DNA from 2 places in the Sporosarcina sp. FA15 genome. Region 1 is predicted to be linked to the other one. Evidence: a T-box and tRNA genes for the amino acid it is inferred to sense, from the RefSeq annotation. Region 1 holds a T-box; the other holds one or more tRNA genes.
What was found. A T-box is a leader RNA that pairs with one kind of tRNA and senses whether it is charged. The one in region 1 lies ahead of ACP8HG_RS03430 (valine--tRNA ligase), so its partner is inferred to be a tRNA-Val.
Positions count from the first base shown of each region.

Region 2: it has a tRNA-Val gene. The T-box ahead of ACP8HG_RS03430 (valine--tRNA ligase) is inferred to sense a tRNA for this amino acid. The anticodon was not compared.

Region 1 covers NZ_CP188818.1:707,292-717,572, forward strand. Annotated here, with positions in the region: gene yihA (ribosome biogenesis GTP-binding protein YihA/YsxC) at 1-70, shown strand, start outside; gene hemA (glutamyl-tRNA reductase) at 444-1,808, shown strand; gene ACP8HG_RS03400 (cytochrome c biogenesis protein) at 1,898-2,728, shown strand; gene hemC (hydroxymethylbilane synthase) at 2,885-3,814, shown strand; gene ACP8HG_RS03410 (uroporphyrinogen-III synthase) at 3,807-4,565, shown strand; gene hemB (porphobilinogen synthase) at 4,568-5,548, shown strand; gene hemL (glutamate-1-semialdehyde 2,1-aminomutase) at 5,549-6,841, shown strand; gene ACP8HG_RS03425 (hypothetical protein) at 7,019-7,609, shown strand; T-box leader at 7,836-8,085, shown strand; gene ACP8HG_RS03430 (valine--tRNA ligase) at 8,131-10,281, shown strand, end outside.
Region 2 covers NZ_CP188818.1:4,320,020-4,330,300, reverse strand. Annotated here, with positions in the region: gene ACP8HG_RS20660 (aldo/keto reductase) at 1-641, opposite strand, end outside; gene ACP8HG_RS20655 (NCS2 family permease) at 798-2,099, shown strand; gene ACP8HG_RS20650 (hypothetical protein) at 2,148-2,420, opposite strand; gene trmL (tRNA (uridine(34)/cytosine(34)/5-carboxymethylaminomethyluridine(34)-2'-O)-methyltransferase TrmL) at 2,768-3,241, opposite strand; gene queG (tRNA epoxyqueuosine(34) reductase QueG) at 3,359-4,498, opposite strand; gene ACP8HG_RS20635 (B3/B4 domain-containing protein) at 4,555-5,247, shown strand; gene ACP8HG_RS20630 (hypothetical protein) at 5,277-5,792, shown strand; gene ACP8HG_RS20625 (SRPBCC family protein) at 6,126-6,578, opposite strand; tRNA gene ACP8HG_RS20620 (tRNA-Leu) at 6,757-6,837, opposite strand; tRNA gene ACP8HG_RS20615 (tRNA-Cys) at 6,879-6,952, opposite strand; tRNA gene ACP8HG_RS20610 (tRNA-Gly) at 6,961-7,035, opposite strand; tRNA gene ACP8HG_RS20605 (tRNA-Gln) at 7,040-7,111, opposite strand; tRNA gene ACP8HG_RS20600 (tRNA-His) at 7,122-7,197, opposite strand; tRNA gene ACP8HG_RS20595 (tRNA-His) at 7,232-7,307, opposite strand; tRNA gene ACP8HG_RS20590 (tRNA-His) at 7,344-7,419, opposite strand; tRNA gene ACP8HG_RS20585 (tRNA-Trp) at 7,447-7,520, opposite strand; tRNA gene ACP8HG_RS20580 (tRNA-Tyr) at 7,526-7,610, opposite strand; tRNA gene ACP8HG_RS20575 (tRNA-Thr) at 7,624-7,699, opposite strand; tRNA gene ACP8HG_RS20570 (tRNA-Phe) at 7,713-7,788, opposite strand; tRNA gene ACP8HG_RS20565 (tRNA-Asp) at 7,848-7,923, opposite strand; tRNA gene ACP8HG_RS20560 (tRNA-Met) at 7,927-8,001, opposite strand; tRNA gene ACP8HG_RS20555 (tRNA-Met) at 8,083-8,157, opposite strand; tRNA gene ACP8HG_RS20550 (tRNA-Val) at 8,226-8,301, opposite strand; tRNA gene ACP8HG_RS20545 (tRNA-Glu) at 8,467-8,541, opposite strand; tRNA gene ACP8HG_RS20540 (tRNA-Ser) at 8,565-8,656, opposite strand; tRNA gene ACP8HG_RS20535 (tRNA-Asn) at 8,661-8,735, opposite strand; rRNA gene rrf (5S ribosomal RNA) at 8,780-8,895, opposite strand; rRNA gene ACP8HG_RS20525 (23S ribosomal RNA) at 9,042-10,281, opposite strand, start outside.

The DNA of each region.
Region 1 (10,281 bases):
AATTGTCTTTTCATCTGAAAAGGGAATCGGAATGGACGAAGCATGGAAAGAGATTGAAAGCAGAATGTAATTGTAGAATTGGAAAATCCGGAAGACGAGATATACATCGTTTTCCGTTTTTTTATAGTGTGCTGGCGCACAGTTTAGTAATTCAGTCGTATACTATAATAATTTGTTCTTCAGTTTTCTTATCCAGTCGTATAGTTTAGCCAATCTGTCGTATAGTATTAGTAATCGGTAATGCAGTTCCAATAAATTTGATTTAGGATTGCACATTAATTGCATGTGAAATCGAAGGCTGTTAGGATTAGATTATAATCATTATAAATAGTTACGTTTAACCGTTCGTAGTCATAGGTTGTTCACAATTTCCAACAAGAAAAGTGATAACTATATGGTATAATGGGAAGCGTGAAATAGAACGTGAGAGGTGTGAACACCTGATGCATACAATCGTAATCGGTGTCAATCACCGGACAGCACCTGTTGAAATAAGAGAGAAATTATCTTTTATTGAAACAGAACTGCCGCAGGCGATGCAAACATTGCAACAGCAAAAAAGTATATTAGAAAATATTATTATATCAACTTGTAATCGAACTGAAATTTATGCAGTTGTTGATCAGTTGCATACGGGTCGTTATTACGTGAAGAATTTCTTGGCTGAGTGGTTCGATTTGCCACTTGAGTCTTTCTCTTCTCATTTAATTATCATGGAAAATGATGGTGCGATTGAGCATCTGATGCGCGTATCGGCAGGCATCGATTCTATGGTACTTGGTGAGACACAGATTTTAGGTCAAGTGAGGGACAGTTTCCTTGAAGGCCAAACAATTGGTACAACAGGTACTGTTTTCAATGAGCTATTTAAACAAGCCGTAACGCTTGCGAAAAAAGCACACACTGAAACTGCAATTGGCGATAACGCTGTCTCAGTTTCCTATGCTGCTGTAGAACTCGGTAAAAAGATCTTCGGTACATTGGACCAAAAGCATGTGGCCATTCTTGGAGCAGGCGAAATGGGTGAACTTGCCGTTAAGAACTTGCACGGAAGCGGTGCAAGCAAAGTGACTGTTGTTAACAGGACACTGTCGAAAGCGGAAGTCCTTGCCGATAAATTCGGAGGTGTTGCGAAGTCGATGCAAGAACTGCAATGTACACTTCTTGAAGCAGATGTACTGATTAGTTCAACAGGTGCAAACGACTTCGTTATCGATTTTGAACTTATGCAGTTAGTAGGTCGGTTGCGTAAAGGAAGACCAATATTTATGGTAGATATCGCAGTACCGCGGGATCTGGATCCACGTATCGGCGATCTTCCAAATGTTTTCCTTTACGATATCGATGATTTACAAGGAATTGTGGAAGCGAATCTCGCGGAAAGAAAGCGAGCAGCCGAAGAAATTGGCCTTATGATTGAGCAGGAACTTGTCGTATTTAAAGAATGGGTTGCTACACTTGGAGTGGTTCCGATTATATCGGCACTTCGTCAAAAAGCGAATCGCATCCAATCGGAGACAATGGCGAGTATTGAAAACAAAATGCCAAATTTAACTGAACGTGAAAAGAAAGTATTAAGCAAGCATACGAAATCTATCGTTAATCAATTATTGAAAGATCCTATTCTACAGGCGAAAGAGCTGTCAATGGATCCGAAAGCATCCGAAAAGCTGGAATTGTTCCAGCAAATATTCGGTATTGATGAAGATGTAGTAAATGAGAAAGAAACGCTTGCAAAACAGGCGAAACAACGGTTAAAAGTCAGAGCTGAAAGACATGCGACGGCACAACCGGATTTGACATTTTGAACGTTTGTCAAAGGGGCGTTTCCGCATCAGTGTGATACACTATAGATGCAGAAACGCCCCTATTAGTTCGGAAAGGCAGAGAGGTTATCATGGCTGAAATGATGATGGCGAGACTGCATGAAGTAATGGTCGTACTCTATGCAGTAAGCCTTGTTTTTTATTTTATAGATTACTTGAATAAGGATACGTTTGCACACCGAAGCGCTTTTTGGATTTTAACCGTCGTCTACTTTCTACAAACATTCTTTCTTGTGATGTATATAATCGAATGGCAAAGGTTCCCTGTACTCACTCTTTTTGAGGGGATTTACTTTTACGCTTGGTTGTTGATTACTTTATCAATTGTCATGCATCTGTTTTACAAAGTTGGTCACGCCGTCTTTTTCTTAAATGTGATTGGATTCATATTTATGACAATTCATACATTTGGACCTGAACAAATTGAACAGTCGCCGATAGGGGAAGCGCTTATTTCAGAGCTGCTATTCATCCATATTACATTCGCGATTTTGTCTTATGCAGCGTTTGCGATGTCATTCGTTTTTTCGATACTCTATCTTCTTGTTTATAAAGTTTTAAAGAAGAAGAAATGGTCAAAACAATTTAATAGGCTTCCTTCTCTTCATCAAACAGAGATAGGCATGAAGGCGTCTCTTTATACAGGTATTCCGTTTCTGCTCGTCAGTTTAATTCTCGGCATGCAGTGGGCGATAGTTGCACTCGATGTATGGTCCTTTTTTGATATGAAGATTATTGGTTCATTTATCCTTCTTGCCATTTACGGTTCTGTATTATTCTTGAAGCGAAGTGGCAAGCTAACAGGAAACGACTTTGCATGGGCGAACGTATTTGCATTCCTTTTTGTTATCATCAATTTTTTTCTTGGAAGTAAGTTATCCGGGTTCCATTTTTGGTTATAACTTAATACAGCTTGGTTTCAAACCCCGGCTGTATTAAGTTAAAGCCTCTGGCGGATGCTACAGATTTTTTGGGGATTTATTATCAAGCAAACTCGAAAAAATCTGAACACAAATACGCCAAGGTGTATTCGATTAAGAAAGGTTGGATTAATTAATATGAGAAAAATAATCGTAGGTTCAAGAAGAAGTAAACTTGCATTGACACAAACAAACTGGTTTATAGACCAGATGAAAGCTGCCGGTGCTCCATTTGAATTCGAAGTGAAAGAAATCGTTACAAAAGGAGATCAAATCCTAGATGTAATGCTATCGAAAGTTGGCGGTAAAGGGCTTTTCGTGAAAGAGATTGAGCAGGCATTATTTGATAAAGAAATCGATTTCGCAGTACATAGCATGAAAGACATGCCAGCTGTTCTTCCAGAAGGACTTGTTATCGGTTGTATTCCTCCGCGTGAAGATGCGCGCGATGCATTCATTTCGAATGGTCATGTGAAATTCATGGACTTACCAGTAGGTGCTAAAGTTGGAACGTCTAGTTTACGTCGTAGTTCACAATTACTGCTTCTGCGTCCCGATCTTGACATCCAATGGATTCGTGGCAATATCGATACACGTCTGAAAAAAATGGTTGACGGTGAATACGATGCGATTCTTCTTGCGGCTGCCGGCATGAAGCGAATGGGCTGGAGCGCGGATGTGACTACGGAATATATGTCCGTTGAAGATTGTATTCCAGCAGTAGGACAAGGGGCACTAGCAATTGAATGCCGTTTTGATGATAAAGAGTTACTTGCAGAACTTGCGAAATTAACGGATGAAAAAACATGGAAAGAAGTTGAAGCAGAGCGTACTTTCCTAACTGAAATGGATGGTTCGTGCCAAGTTCCGATTGCCGGATTTGCGCAATATAACGGTAGCGAAGTCGAATTGACGGGCTATATTGCTTCTCCAGACGCAACACAAGTGTTTAAAAAGACTTTCTCAAGCACGGATCCCGTTGAAGCGGGTATGGAAGTTGCAAAAATATTGCGTGCCGAAGGGGCTTCAGAAGTGATTGAGAAAGTGAAGGCGGATATGGATGCGTGATCGTCAACCGCTGTTAGCTGAAACGGTCATCTTTACAGGGACTCCGAAGTCTAAAGATGTCTTTGAATTGGTAAAGCGCTACGGAGGGACGCCTGTTTCATTGCCGCTTATCCAAGTGGCGGAGTTAGTGGAACAGACAGATGAACTTCGTTTGACCGCTTGTCCGATGTATGATTGGTTAATATTCACAAGTCAAAGTGCGGTTGCGGCGTTTGGTGCAAAACTCAATCGTCATGGTGTTTCTTCGGAATCAATTCCAGCGAAAATAGCAGCCGTAGGCACTCGAACTGCAGAAGCGCTTGAAAAAATTGGTTTTACAGTCGATTTCATCCCAACCGTGTTCAGTGCAGATACATTCGTAAAGGAATTTAATCCTGCTGAAACAGATATTCGACGTATTCTTTTTCTACGCGGATCAATTGCAGGCGTCACCATCAAAGAGGAAATTCCTTTTGAAGTGGATGAATGGACAGTTTATGCGACAGAGCGTGCAAATGATTCCATCGATTCACTAGTAGATTTATTGCAACAACAACAGCATTTGAGCGTTTTATTCGCAAGTCCTTCGGCGGTTGAAGTTTTTGCTGAAGAAGTGGCTCCGCGGACAGGTTGGAACGGCTTTACAATCGGGGCTATCGGACATGTGACGGAAAAAGCATTGCTAGAAGTTGGTGCGGTCGTTCATGTTAGACCCGATACATACACACTTATGGATCTCGTCGAGAAATTGGCGGGGCGAAAGGAAGGGTAATTTTGGATACTTTACAATTCAGACGCAACAGACGTTTGCGCACATCAACTACATTGCGTTCTATGGTGAGAGAAACTGTTCTGAGGAAAGAGGACTTCATCTATCCGATTTTTGTTATAGATGGGGAAGACATCAATAATCCAATCGCTTCTATGCCGGGTGTGTTCCAGAAATCACTCGACCATTTTACAATTGAACTCGATGAAGTTGTGTCACTTGGAATTCCATCAATTATTTTATTTGGTCTTCCGGCAACTAAGGACGAATTGGGGTCGGAAGCTTATTCTGATCAAGGGATTGTCCAAAAAGCCACTCGTTTAGCGAAAGAACGTTATCCTGAACTTGTCGTCATTGCGGATACTTGCCTGTGCCAATATACAGATCACGGACATTGCGGTGTTCTAGAAGACGGTAACGTATTAAACGACCCATCATTGGAACTGTTGACGCGTACTGCAGTAAGCCAGGCGAAGGCAGGCGCGGACATCATTGCGCCGTCGAATATGATGGACGGTTTTGTAGCAGCTATTCGCCAAGGGTTAGACGCAACTGGTTTTGAGCATATCCCGATTATGTCATATGCAGTGAAATATGCATCCGCTTATTACGGACCATTCCGTGACGCTGCGGAATCTACTCCTCAATCAGGCGATCGCAAAACGTATCAGATGGATCCAGCAAACCGCATAGAAGCAATGCGTGAAGCGGAATCAGATGTTGCAGAAGGTGCTGACTTCCTAATCGTTAAACCGGCGCTTTCGTATCTCGATATCATGCGTGATGTCAAAGACAATTTTACATTGCCAGTAGTTGCATACAATGTGAGCGGCGAGTATGCAATGGTTAAAGCAGCAGCGCAAAATGGTTGGATTGATGAAAAAGCAATCGTTCTTGAAACGTTGACAAGTATGAAGCGTGCGGGTGCGGATCTCGTTATGACGTACCATGCGAAAGATGCGGCACGCTGGCTGGAGGAGAAATAATTGGGTAGAAATTATGAAAAGTCGAAACAAGCATTTGCTGAAGCGGTAAATCTTATGCCAGGAGGAGTTAACTCTCCTGTTCGTGCATTCAAATCTGTCAATATGGACCCGATTTTCATGAAGAGCGGAAAAGGCGCTATTCTTACAGACATCGATGGCAATGAATATATCGATTATGTACTATCTTGGGGTCCGCTTATTCTCGGTCATTCTGATCAAGACGTAGTTGAAGGCATTAAGCGCGTTGCAGAAACTGGAGCAAGCTTTGGTGCACCAACGTTAGCGGAAAATGAACTTGCGAAACTTGTTATTGAACGCGTTCCTTCAATTGAAATGATTCGTATGGTGTCATCCGGTACGGAAGCAACGATGAGCGCACTACGTTTGGCGCGCGGATATACTGGTCGCAATAAGATTTTGAAATTTGAAGGCTGTTACCACGGTCACGCTGACTCACTGCTCATTAAAGCGGGTTCTGGCGTTGCGACACTTGGCCTACCAGATAGCCCAGGTGTGCCTGAATCGGTTGCGAAAAACACAATCACTGTTCCTTATAACGATTTAGAAAGCATTAAAGTCGCAATTCAAGAATTTGGTGACGACTTAGCGGCAATTATTGTTGAGCCTGTCGCGGGTAATATGGGTGTTGTCCCACCTGAACCAGGTTTCCTTGAAGGATTGCGTGAGTTGACAGAGAAAAACGGCACGCTTCTTATTTTTGATGAAGTAATGACGGGCTTCCGTGTTGGCTATAATTGCGCACAAGGTTATTACGGTGTGACGCCGGATATTACATGTCTCGGAAAAGTAATTGGCGGCGGCCTTCCAGTTGGTGCATATGGAGGGAAACGTGAAATTATGGAAAACATGGCTCCTGCAGGAACGATTTATCAGGCAGGAACTTTATCAGGTAATCCACTGGCGATGACTGCAGGTATTGAAACGTTGAAAAAACTAACGCCTGCATCTTATGAACACTTCATTAAACTTGGTGATCAGCTAGAAGCCGGTTTCCGTTCGGCGGCTGAAAAGTTTGATATCCCGCACACGGTAAACCGTGCAGGCTCGATGATCGGCTTTTTCTTCACCAACGAAAAAGTGTCGAATTACGACAAAGCGAAAACGGCTGACCTTGAATTATTTGCTGATTACTATCGCTTAATGGCTGAAGAGGGTATCTTCCTTCCACCATCTCAGTTTGAAGGCATGTTCCTATCAACTGCGCATACAGAAGCGCATATTGAGAAGACAATTGAAGCGTTCCATACGGTGTTTGCTAAACTTCGTGCGTAAAAAAAGCTTAGTCAATTCAAATGCGAATTCGATAGTTGTGTTTGTTTTAATAATAAAGACAATATCCTCCGACTAGTTTACTGGTCGGAGGATATTTGCGTTCGATCTATTTAATCTTCTATTGTAACCATGCCGCGCATACAATTGTTTGTGAAGGAATAGAAGGAGGGAACAGGTATGGAGAAAAAACAGTGGTCAATGGAGGAAAGTTTCTATTTCCCAGAACATGCTGGCGTACCGACGGGTGTACAGTCAGTCACAGTGACGCCAAGGTATACTGAAGAGCGTACAGAAGACTCAGTCCGGTTGACAGGCATTTATCATATTGCGGCGAATGTCGAATTCGGTGAAGGGCTAAGGGCGGAGGAATGGGACGATTCATTTATCCTCATTGACGATGTCGAAGTGGATGGCAAAGATGGTTATTTTGAATACGCGGTACCGCTTAATATTGACTTGCCTTCAGTAGCAGAAAGCCCACTTGAGATTGTAACAACGCAAGCAACAGGTAAATCAGACGGACAAGGTACTTATGGGGTCGTCTGGAATGTAGAATGTACGTACACAGAAGCGGTTGCAATAGTGGAAGAGCCTGAGGAAGTGCAAGTGCAAGTAGCGGTTACGGTTGCAGCGCCCATTGTAGCAGCAATTGACAGCACTCCGTTAGACGAGATGGACGAAGTGCTGTCGTTCATTGCGGAGCTTACGGATGGCATATCGACGACAGCCTACCGTTCAAATGATGTTTTTGTAAAGAACGAAAGCTAAACCACACAGGAAACAGAACAGTAGAAAGTCGCCTGTCGTCGGTATGATCAATAATCGTACCAACTGAAAAAGGCAAATAGGGATAATGATTCCTTTACAGTAAAATCGACATCTTCGAAGCCAAGGAGGAAGTAGGTAAGGGTTATATCCTCTACGCATAACACAATCCTTTCGTTATATACTTGACGAGCAACCGGTTATTCCGTTACAATTATTGCAATTGCATATGGATGCGATGATTGGGATAGTACGTGAATGGATTAGACTAAAGAGAGGGTTCGAGTGCTGAAAGGACCTGTCGATTATTTACCGAATGTAACCCATGAGCAGTTTCCGTGAAAGTATGTTCAAAAAGAAAAGTATTTTTGAGCGTAGTAGCGGAAGCCGGTTTGAAGCCGTTATCGAAGTTTGAGGTGCACAGCTCTTTTGTGTGCACGAATAAAGGTGGTACCGCGAACAGCTCCTTCGTCCTTTAAGGCGATAGGAGTTTTTTTGTACCCAAAAATAAAGGAGGAAACAACATGTCAACTGAAAACAACACGTCGATGCCGACGAAATATGATCCACAGACTATTGAAGCAGGTCGTTACGAATGGTGGCTGAAAGGGAAGTACTTTGAAGCACAACCTGAAAGCGATAAAACACCTTATACAATTGTTATTCCACCGCCGAACGTCACAGGTAAACTTCACCTAGGCCACGCATGGGATACAACGCTACAAGACATCATGACGCGTATGAAACGTATGCAAGGCTATGATGCACTATGGCTTCCAGGAATGGACCATGCGGGAATCGCGACACAGGCTCGTGTTGAAGCAAAACTTCGTGAAGAAGGAACGACACGTTATGATTTAGGCCGCGAAAAATTCGTTGAAGAAACATGGAAATGGAAAGACGAGTACGCAGGACATATTCGTGCGCAATGGGCGAAACTTGGTTTGGGCCTTGATTATACACGTGAACGATTTACCCTGGATGAAGGACTTTCGAAAGCTGTACAGGAAGTTTTCGTTAAACTCTACAACAAAGGGCTTATCTACCGTGGCGAATACATTATCAACTGGGATCCAGCAACGAAAACAGCTATATCTGATATCGAAGTCATCCATAAAGACATACAGGGTGCTTTCTATCATATGCGTTACCCACTAGCAGACGGAACGGGCAGTATCGAAATTGCGACAACTCGACCTGAAACAATGCTTGGGGACACTGCGGTTGCAGTCCATCCTGAAGATGAGCGCTACAAGCATTTAATCGGAAAAACGGTTACATTACCAATCGTTGGCCGTGAAATCCCGATTATTGCAGATGATTATGTCGATATGGAATTTGGAAGTGGTGCCGTGAAAATTACACCTGCACATGACCCGAATGACTTTGAAATCGGTAACCGTCACAATCTTCCACGTGTTCTTGTGATGAATGAAGACGGTTCAATGAATAAGCTTGCTGGTAAATACGAAGGAATGGATCGCTTCGAATGCCGTAAAGAAATCGTTAAAGACTTGCAGGAGATGGCTGTTCTATTCAACATTGAAGAACATAATCATTCTGTCGGTCACTCTGAACGCAGTGGTGCTGTCGTTGAACCGTATTTATCAACACAATGGTTCGTTAAAATGCAGCCACTTGCTAATGAAGCGATTAAATTACAAGAAGCAGAAGACAAAGTAAACTTTGTCCCGGACCGTTTCGAAAAAACGTATTTAACATGGATGGAAAATGTCCATGACTGGTGTATCTCGCGTCAACTTTGGTGGGGCCACCGCATCCCAGCTTGGTACCACAACGAAACGGGCGAAATACATGTCGGTCATGAAGCGCCTGCTGACAGTGAAAACTGGAGCCAGGACAATGACGTTCTTGATACATGGTTCTCATCTGCGCTTTGGCCGTTCTCAACAATGGGCTGGCCGGATCTCGACAATGAAGAATTTAAACGTTATTACCCAACAGATGCACTCGTAACGGGCTATGACATCATTTTCTTCTGGGTATCACGGATGATCTTCCAAGGCATCGAATTTACAGAACAGCGTCCATTTAAAGACGTCTTAATTCACGGACTCGTACGTGCAGAAGATGGTCGTAAAATGTCTAAATCACTTGGTAACGGCGTCGACCCAATGGATGTTATTGAAAAATACGGAGCGGATGCACTGCGCTACTTCTTGTCAACCGGTTCATCGCCAGGGCAGGACCTTCGCTACTCAACTGAAAAAGTTGAAGCCATCTGGAACTTTGCCAATAAAATCTGGAATGCATCCCGTTTCGCACTTATGAACATGGATGGCATGACTTACGAAGAAATAGATTTGACTGGTGAAAAATCCGTTGCAGATGCATGGATTCTGACAAGGTTGAATGAAACAATCGACCAAGTGACGAAACTTGCAGATCGTTATGAGTTCGGTGAAGTCGGCCGTGCACTTTATAACTTCATCTGGGATGATTTCTGTGACTGGTACATCGAAATGGCGAAACTGCCATTATACGGTGAAGATGAAACAGCGAAGAAAATGACACGCTCAGTACTGGCATACGTACTCGATAATACAATGCGTCTATTACACCCATTCATGCCGTTTATTACAGAAGAAATCTGGCAGAACCTACCGCATGAAGGCGAGTCAATCACAATCGCTGCATGGCCGGTTGCAGATCCT
Region 2 (10,281 bases), 1.0 Mb from region 1:
GGTGTTTTACCGTACTGTTCGCCGATAGTAAGAAGCGTTGGTTCTGCAAGTAGCTTCCCACGTGCAAGCGGTGACCAAGACGTCACAGCAATTCCATTCTCTTCGCAAAACGCACGGAGCGGTTCCTGTGTTAGATACGGATGGAGTTCAATCTGGTTCACCATAGGCGCAACATTTGCTTTTACAAGGATTTTTTCAAGATGATGGGCATGATGATTGGAGACACCAGTAGTACGGATTAGTTTTTCGTCATACAACCGTTCAATCGCTTTATAAGTGTCGACATATTTTTCTGACACGGGCCAATGTGTCAAATATAGATCCAAATATTCTAAGCCTAATTTCTTCAATGAAGTCTCGAATGCGCGGAGTGTCCCGTCATAGCCCTGATCAGTATTCCATACCTTCGATGTGATGAACAGCTCTTCCCTTGGAACACCAGAGTGACGGATCGCTTCCCCCGTTTCCCTTTCATTCTCATAGATTGCCGCTGTGTCAATTGCGCGATATCCTGTTTCTAGTGCGTATGTAATTGCTTCGACAGTCTGACCCGGATCCGTCATCTTATAGACTCCAAGTCCTAATTGTGGCATTTTCACACCATTTGCTAGCTCAAGTGTTCCGTTGAATCGTTTTGTCATTTGAATTTCCCCTTTCGAAACTTATTCTTTAATTGTACAAGCGGCATTCGAATATTACGAATTACCTGATTGCATTTCAGAGTTGAATTTTACCGTAAAAACGAATATTATTGTAAATGTACTTCATTTCGTTCGTATTCTGAAAGGAGATTTACATTGTTTCATTTAAAAAAACATAATACCACTGTGAAAACGGAAGTATTGGCCGGTATGACAACTTTTTTGACAATGGCCTATATTGTCATCGTCAATCCGATTATTCTTGCTGACGCCGGCGTACCATTCGAGCAAGTATTCATTGCGACAATTATCGCTGCGGTTATCGGTACACTTTGGATGGCACTTTTCGCCAATTATCCAATTGCAATTGCACCAGGAATGGGATTGAATGCTTATTTTACATCGGTTGTTCTCGCATCTGATGGTCAACTCGACTACATGACTGCTTTTTCTGCAGTATTCATAGCTGGATTAATATTTGTTCTGTTGTCCTTGACTTCTTTCCGTGAAAAATTAATTGAATCAATTCCTGAGAGTCTGAAGCTCGGGATTACAGCTGGGATAGGGTTATTCATCGCCTTTATCGGCTTGCGTCTTTCTGGACTCGTCGCTCCACATGAGGCGAACCTTGTTAAGCTTGGCGACCTTACGTCTCCGCCCGTTCTACTCGCTTTGTTCGGCCTTCTCGTGACGGTTATTCTTATGACTTTGAATATCTATGGTTCGATTTTCATTGGAATGGTTCTAACCGGAATTGTCGCAGTCTTTACGGGTCAGCTCAAATTTGAAGGTGCCTTATGGAAAATGCCTCAATTGCCGGAAGGGATTCTTGTTTGGAATCCGATTACTGCATTCGGTGACGTCATTTCACATGGTTTGTATGGGGTGGTTTTTGCCTTTCTCATCGTTACCTTGTTCGATACCACCGGCACGATGATTGGCGTTGCAAAACAGGCTGGCCTTATGAAAGGCAATAAGCTGCCACGTGCACGTCATGCATTACTTGCAGATTCTGTTGCAACAACATTCGGATCGATGTTCGGTACGAGCCCAACAACGGCGTACATCGAATCTTCATCTGGTGTTGCAGTAGGTGGCCGGACAGGATTGACATCACTGACTGTCTCTATCCTCTTCCTTGTCGCGGCATTTTTCGGTCCACTCGTCAGTACATTGTCTGGTGTATCTGCAATCACAGCTCCTGCTTTGATTATCGTCGGAAGCTTGATGATTGGCGCAGTGAAAGATATTGATTGGGATTCATTCGATGAAGCATTCCCAGCATTCCTCGTTATTCTAACAATGCCACTCACATCGAGCATTGCGACAGGAATCGCTCTTGGTTTCATCACATACCCGCTATTGAAAGTTGTGAAAGGGAAAGGAAAACAAGTTCCTATCCTGTTATATATTTTCGCAGTACTGTTCACCTATCAGCTGCTCTATTTACCACATTAAAAAATACCCTTCCGTTAGTATTCGGAAGGGTATTTCTTACATATTGATTTACCGTCTAGAAGTGATAGCTGACATTACGAGCGCTCCTGCAGTTAGTAGGTGCATGAACCAGCCAATGAACGGAATAGCACTCACTATGCTCGTTACGAGACCTAGGATGGGTGCTGCCTTACCCTGCATGTCCCGAATTGAAAGCAGTAACGTAATGGCATGTAAAACGAACATGACACCCAGCACTGAATATCCGGAGCTTATAACAAAAACTCCTCCAATGATTGGAATTGCAAGAAAACCTTCTGCAATTGCCGTGATCCATTTCATTCCTGTCGAGTAATTTTTCATACTATATTCTACCTCCATATTATTTAAGTCGTTATGTTATATACGGATAAGCCGACAAAAAGTTTCATTTTTCTTGGCTCTGTCACAATTTTTCCTGACGGTCGTTTCAATTCCATTTAAAATAGGGTATACTTAACGAAGCTACTAATGAATTTACAGGAGGTACCTATCATGACAGTAATTCTAATTATAGGTGTTTGCTTTGCATTCCTATCTGCAATTTTCACAGGCGGATACGATGATAAACCGGGCAAGGTTAAGATACCTGGCCTAAAAAAATAACAATAAGTAAAACGGGACATGCCTTCAGGCTGCCCCGTTTTTTTTTATACCAATCCTGGATAAGATTGTTGCCTAAGTGCTTCATATATAAGTATCGCCGCCGTGTTCGATAAATTAAGCGACCGAATGTTGTCGTTCATCGGGATTCGAAGGCACCGTTCTTTATTCTCCTCTAAAATATCTTCAGGAAGTCCGCTCGTCTCTTTACCGAAGACGAAAAATATATCTGTTGCACCATCAGAATAATCGAATGCAGTATGAGTCCTTTCACCGTGTTTTGTCAAAAAGTAAAAAACAGCATCGGGATTCGCCGCGAATAGCTCACGAATTCCTTCATGATATGTAATATCGACGTGCTCCCAGTAATCGAGCCCCGCACGTTTCAACATTTTGTCGTCCGTCGAAAACCCAAGCGGTTTCACAAGATGAAGTTTCGCTCCTGTTCCTGCGCATGTCCTTGCAATGTTCCCTGTGTTTGCAGGGATTTGTGGTTCAAATAACGCTACGTGTATGGCCATCTCAGTGATTCCTCCAATTAAACTTTTTCTTACTATAGATTTGTTGAAATATAGAACCCCATTGAATTTACTTCTGCTGCCTCTTGTAAGGAGCCTTCGTTTAGTTTATATAGGCATTCATTTCTTCAGTATATAAGTATCCGCTGCCTTTTCTAATTCAGCACGCACTTCCGGATCTTCCTCTTTCGATAATGCTTCCTTAATCGCTACATATCCTTCATCCAAACCAATTCGACCAAGTGCCCATGCAATCGTACCACGAATGACGGGTCTCGGATCGTTCTCTAACATACTGATCAATTCTGGTACCGCAGACTCCTCCTTGAAATGTGCGAGTGCAATAATTGCATTTCGCTGAATCGGATTTTTTCCGCGCCAAGATCCTGATACATGTCCAAATTTCTCTTTAAATTCTCGATTCGACAGCCTGAGCACTGGTTGAAGAAGCGGCTTCGCCAGTTCAGGGTCTGCTTGGAATGCTTGCTGATGCAAATTATGCTTTCCTTTATTTTTCGGACATACCGTTTGACATGTATCACACCCGTATATTCGATTACCAAACTCCGCACGAAATTCTTCCGGAATTGGCTTTTTCGACTGTGTAAGGAAAGCAATACAACGCTGCGCATTTAATTGGCCTCCCTGAATCAATGCACCAGTTGGACATACGTCAAGACAAAGTGTGCAATCCCCACATTCATCTTCCATTGGAACGTCCGGCGCAAAAGGGATATTGGTAATCATTTCACCCAGGTACACATACGAACCGAATTCCGGCGTAATTATTGAACAGTTTTTTGCCGACCATCCAATCCCCGCCCGTTCTGCAACAGCGCGGTCTGCAAGCTCACCCGTATCTACCATCGAGCGAACCTTTGCCTCAGGTGCATGTTCTAGTATAAATTCCTCAAGCAGTCTCAGCTTCTCACGAAGGACCGTATGATAATCTGTCCCCCACGATGCACGACAAAAAATGCCCCGTCGCTCACCTTTTTTTCCTCTCGGAGAATCTGCCATTTTGGATGGATAAGCTACAGCAATTGCAATAATGCTTTCTGCTTGATCAAGCAAAAGAGCAGGTTCTGTCCGTTTATCTAAATCCTTTTCTTCAAAACCCGACTGATAGCCTAGTTCTTGCTGCCGCTTCAAGCGGTTTTTCAACTCACGAAATGGTGCAGCTGTTGTAAAACCAATTTTGTCGATGCCGATTGACTCCGCATAGTCCCTCACTGACTGTTGCAACTGAACAGCATTCACACTGTATCGCCTCCACTATGCTACTATTGAATTAAACTATATAAAGGGTGAAGTCATTGATTATTGAAATGGATATGAAGCTTTTAGGTGCCGTACCCGGATTAAAATTGGGCATTAATCATTATACCAAAATTACAGTGTCAGAATCGCCTCAAATGCTAAAAGGAAAATTGCAATTATTCCAAGAGCAACTTTTCTTTGAGCTGGAGAACAAGTCCGTCCCCGAATTCCCTGGCATTAAAGAATGGCGTACTGTGTGGAAAGCACTTGGCGCAGACCCTAATCGATACCGTCATTCTACAGAAGCACTTATGCGCCGGATTAAGAAGCAAAACTACATCGATCCATTCCACAATGCTGTCGACTTGAATAACTTCTTTTCCTTGCAGCACGAAATTCCAGTAGGCATCTATGACCTCGAAAAAATTGTCGGCGATATAGTCGTTACTTCAGGGACAGAAGAGGATGGATATGATGGATTGAATGGTCGTTTTAATTCATTACAAAACATTCTACTGTTAAAAGATGATTATAGCCCATTCGGTAGTCCATATGTCGATTCTATACGTAGCGCTGTAACAGAAGATACGACAGACGCGTTACATATCTTCTTCCTACGCCCGTCCATGGATGCTACTGAAGCGTTTGAACTGACAACAGCATGTGGGAACATGTTTACTAGTCTTAGTGGTGGAGATGTTCGTTCATATGTTTTGCACGAGGGACAAACTTCCATTATAGTTGACTGACAATGTTTCTAAATGGGGGGAATGAACAAGTGAGCAACATAACACTCGCTGAAGCTGTAAAATTAAAAAGTGTTTTAACAAAACGAATTCATGAGCTTGAAGATGAAATGAGACGCGTAGCCTTTACGAATGTAGAAAAAGGCAACACCCCTGATCAAGGACCACGTAGCCTTAAAATCGTAGAAACAGAATTGGATGAAGTCCGTTTAGATAGTCGAGTGCTCGACCGTCTCATGTATCGTGCCAATATCGATAATGAAATCGAGTTCCAAGGGCAACAACTTGCGATTGTCGAAGCGATTGAACTTGCCATACAATTACGTGCAAAAGCCCGCTTTTACAAAGAACTCTCTATGGCAGAAAAAGAAGAGATTCAATACGGCTACTCTGAAGGTACGGTCGTATACCGTGTTGCTTTATTCGATCCTGAGGATTATCGGGTGAAATCATTGCAAGCAGAAAAGGATGCACATAAGTTATCTAATTCTATTAATGCAAAAAACTATTCGATTGTCTTGAAATTTGATGATACGAAGTACTTTTAATGCCCTTGGAAAGGTGAGACTCCTCTCCAGGGCATAGAGTAGGGATCAATCCAATTTAAATTGCAGGCAAACCAATAACCTGTCACCATTTACTTTGTGACCAATCCCCAATGACCAACCAAGGCAATTGCAATGGACAACCCAAACTAGTGTCATCGGATCCCCTCTATGAAAATCGCTCCTTACGCTTCGGCGGTAAGGAGCGATTTTGTTTACTACCCATTTTTGAACCGCTGTGTTTTCTCACCATCTATTAGTAACGTCCAGGTTCCACTCTCTAGAAAACTTGTGCCACCAAGTTTATCAAGTCGACTTTTCCTGATGAAATGCCTCTTACTCATTTTCTGCAATATGCTTCAGAGCTCTTGCTCGACTCACAATAAAGTTTCTCATATAGCTTTCCAAAAACAACTTATCCGCAATAACACCAATCACTCCACAGGGTGATCTATATTGAAATCTGTCAATCATCAGAGTGCCATTATCCTTCTCAATAAACTCATGAATATGGTGAAAAGATTGGAATGCTCCTTTCACCATTATGTCTTCAAACATATACGGTATATCCATCACCGTTACTTTGGCAGTTAGTCTTTGTCTTATACCGAAATGAACGGCCTCCCATGTAACAATATCCCCGGCCAGCAATAAACCTGTTGTCACCCCACCGACAGCCTTCTCTTTCGTCCCCTCTGTTGTACGGGTATGAATATCCACGTCTCGGGCAAGATCAAAGCAACGTTCTACCGAGGCTTGAATGAACTCCTGGTGTTCAATTAATGGCATAATGTTTCCCCTACTCTCTATTCTTTTATCTAAATATATATTGAAATAAAGAATTAAATTACATTGAATTCTTTAAAGTGCTAGGGGTAGCCAAAGCCCACGTTCACTCAGTTAAGTCAACTTATATAGTAGAAATTAAACACAAAAAAACACAACCGAAGTTGTGTTTTTCATCTGATACCCGAGGCCGGACTTGAACCGGCACGCCTTACGGCATCGCATTTTGAGTGCGACGTGTCTGCCATTCCACCACTCGGGCATAACACTATTTAGTTTACGAACAACGATACATAAGAAAATTGGAGGCGGCAACCGGAATCGAACCGGTGGTAAGGGTGTTGCAGACCCATGCCTTACCGCTTGGCTATGCCGCCGTAGATGATGGAGCGGAAGACGGGATTCGAACCCGCGACCCCGACCTTGGCAAGGTCGTATTCTACCACTGAACTACTTCCGCGAAACTGGGGTAGCTGGATTCGAACCAACGAGTGACGGAGTCAAAGTCCGTTGCCTTACCGCTTGGCTATACCCCAAAAAGATAAATGGGGCGACTGAAGGGAATCGAACCCTCGAGTGTCGGAACCACAATCCGATGTGTTAACCACTTCACCACAATCGCCATGATATCTAGTTTGTTTTAATTGAATATAAAATGGGGCGACTGAAGGGAATCGAACCCTCGAATGTCGGAACCACAATCCGATGTGTTAACCACTTCACCACAATCGCCATGATATATAAGTTTGTTTTAATTGGATAGATAAATGGGGCGACTGAAGGGAATCGAACCCTCGAGTGTCGGAACCACAATCCGATGTGTTAACCACTTCACCACAATCGCCATAATATTAGATTATACTAAAAAAAATGGCAGGGGCAGTAGGAATCGAACCCACATCAAAGGTTTTGGAGACCTCTATTCTACCGTTAAACTATGCCCCTAAAACTGGTGGTGGGGGGCGGATTCGAACCGCCGAACCCGTAGGGAGCGGATTTACAGTCCGCCGCGTTTAGCCACTTCGCTACCCCACCATATAGGTGTAAATGGTGCCGGAGAAAGGACTTGAACCCTCAACCTACTGATTACAAGTCAGTTGCTCTACCAGTTGAGCTACTCCGGCACAAATATTAAAATGGTGGCTCAGGACGGAATCGAACCGCCGACACAAGGATTTTCAGTCCTTTGCTCTACCGACTGAGCTACTGAGCCACATATTTGGTTTACATTAAGATATTAGCTTATTCTAAACCTTATAAGAAAAATAAAAATGGCGGTCCCGACCGGGATCGAACCGGCGATCTCCTGCGTGACAGGCAGGCATGTTAACCGCTACACCACGGGACCATTTGGTTGCGGGGGCAGGATTTGAACCTGCGACCTTCGGGTTATGAGCCCGACGAGATACCACTTCTCCACCCCGCGACAACAATATAATGTATTCATTTGATAAAGAGCTAATGATTTACATGTCAGCTATATGATCTGCTGTATCATGATAAAATTTGGTTGCGGGGGCAGGATTTGAACCTGCGACCTTCGGGTTATGAGCCCGACGAGATACCACTTCTCCACCCCGCGACAATAGTATTTATATAATTAAATATATGTAAGTTTCTTTAAGCGGTGAATCTGCTTAAAAAACTTAATGGTGGAGGATGACGGGCTCGAACCGCCGACCCCCTGCTTGTAAGGCAGGTGCTCTCCCAGCTGAGCTAATCCTCCTGGGTAAAATTGCGATAAGCGGCGCATCTCTTTGTCAGCTTCATTCGCTCAGTCAGTCACGTACTAATGTACGCTCCTTCCTTCTCCCAATTTTAACGAGAGTGTGCTATGCTCGAATTACTGAATTAAAGTCTACGTGCTTAATGATGAATTTCTAAAAAGTTATGGTGACCCCTACGGGATTCGAACCCGTGATACCGCCGTGAAAGGGCGGTGTCTTAACCGCTTGACCAAGGGGCCTTAATTTATCATTTATATGAATCTGGCGGAGAGCAAGGGATTTGAACCCTTGAAACAGCGTTAGCCGCTTACATGATTTCCAATCATGCTCCTTCGGCCACTCGGACAGCTCTCCTAAATGGCTCCGCAGGTAGGACTCGAACCTACGACCGATCGGTTAACAGCCGATTGCTCTACCACTGAGCTACTGCGGAATAATATTAAGAACATACATTAAGTATCTTCTTTTGGACTAACAGACCAGCGACGTCCTACTCTCACAGGGGGAAACCCCCAACTACCATCGGCGCTGAAGAGCTTAACTTCCGTGTTCGGTATGGGAACGGGTGTGACCTCTTCGCAATCGTCACTGAACTATTTTCCACAAGACAAGATTAATTATATCATGTCTTGTTGTTACTTGCAAGCGTTTTTACAAAATAATTAATTTTGTTCGCTCAAAACTGAATAAAACAGACATTGTGCTACACAGAATCAGGGTAATCAAGCCCTTTTCAAAATTGGTTAAGTCCTCGATCGATTAGTATCCGTCAGCTCCACACGTCGCCGTGCTTCCACCCCAGACCTATCAACCTCATCTTCTTTGAGGGATCTTACTTACTTGCGTAATGGGAAATCTCATCTCGAGGGGGGCTTCATGCTTAGATGCTTTCAGCATTTATCCCGTCCATACATAGCTACCCAGCGATGCCTTTGGCAAGACAACTGGTACACCAGAGGTATGTCCATCCCGGTCCTCTCGTACTAAGGACAGCTCCTCTCAAATTTCCTGCGCCCGCGACGGATAGGGACCGAACTGTCTCACGACGTTCTGAACCCAGCTCGCGTACCGCTTTAATGGGCGAACAGCCCAACCCTTGGGACCGACTACAGCCCCAGGATGCGATGAGCCGACATCGAGGTGCCAAACCTCCCCGTCGATGTGGACTCTTGGGGGAGATAAGCCTGTTATCCCCGGGGTAGCTTTTATCCGTTGAGCGATGGCCCTTCCATGCGGAACCACCGGATCACTAAGCCCGTCTTTCGACCCTGCTCGACTTGTAGGTCTCGCAGTCAAGCTCCCTTATGCCTTTGCACTCTACGAATGATGTCCAACCATTCTGAGGGAACCTTTGGGCGCCTCCGTTACTCTTTAGGAGGCGACCGCCCCAGTCAAACTGCCCGCCTGACACTGTCTCCTGCCCCGATAAGGGGCATGGGTTAGAAGTCCAATACAGCCAGGGTAGTATCCCACCAACGCCTCATCCGAAGCTAGCGCTCCGGAATCCAAGGCTCCTACCTATCCTGTACAGGCTGCACCGGAATTCAATATCAGGTTACAGTAAAGCTCCACGGGGTCTTTCCGTCCTGTCGCGGGTAACCTGCATCTTCACAGGTATTATAATTTCACCGAGTCTCTCGTTGAGACAGTGCCCAGATCGTTACGCCTTTCGTGCGGGTCGGAACTTACCCGACAAGGAATTTCGCTACCTTAGGACCGTTATAGTTACGGCCGCCGTTTACTGGGGCTTCAATTCGAAGCTTCGCTTGCGCTGACCTCTCCTCTTAACCTTCCAGCACCGGGCAGGCGTCAGCCCCTATACTTCACCTTGCGGTTTTGCAGAGACCTGTGTTTTTGCTAAACAGTCGCCTGGGCCTATTCACTGCGGCTCTCTCGGGCTTTAACACCCTACCAGAGCACCCCTTCTCCCGAAGTTACGGGGTCATTTTGCCGAGTTCCTTAACGAGAGTTCTCTCGAT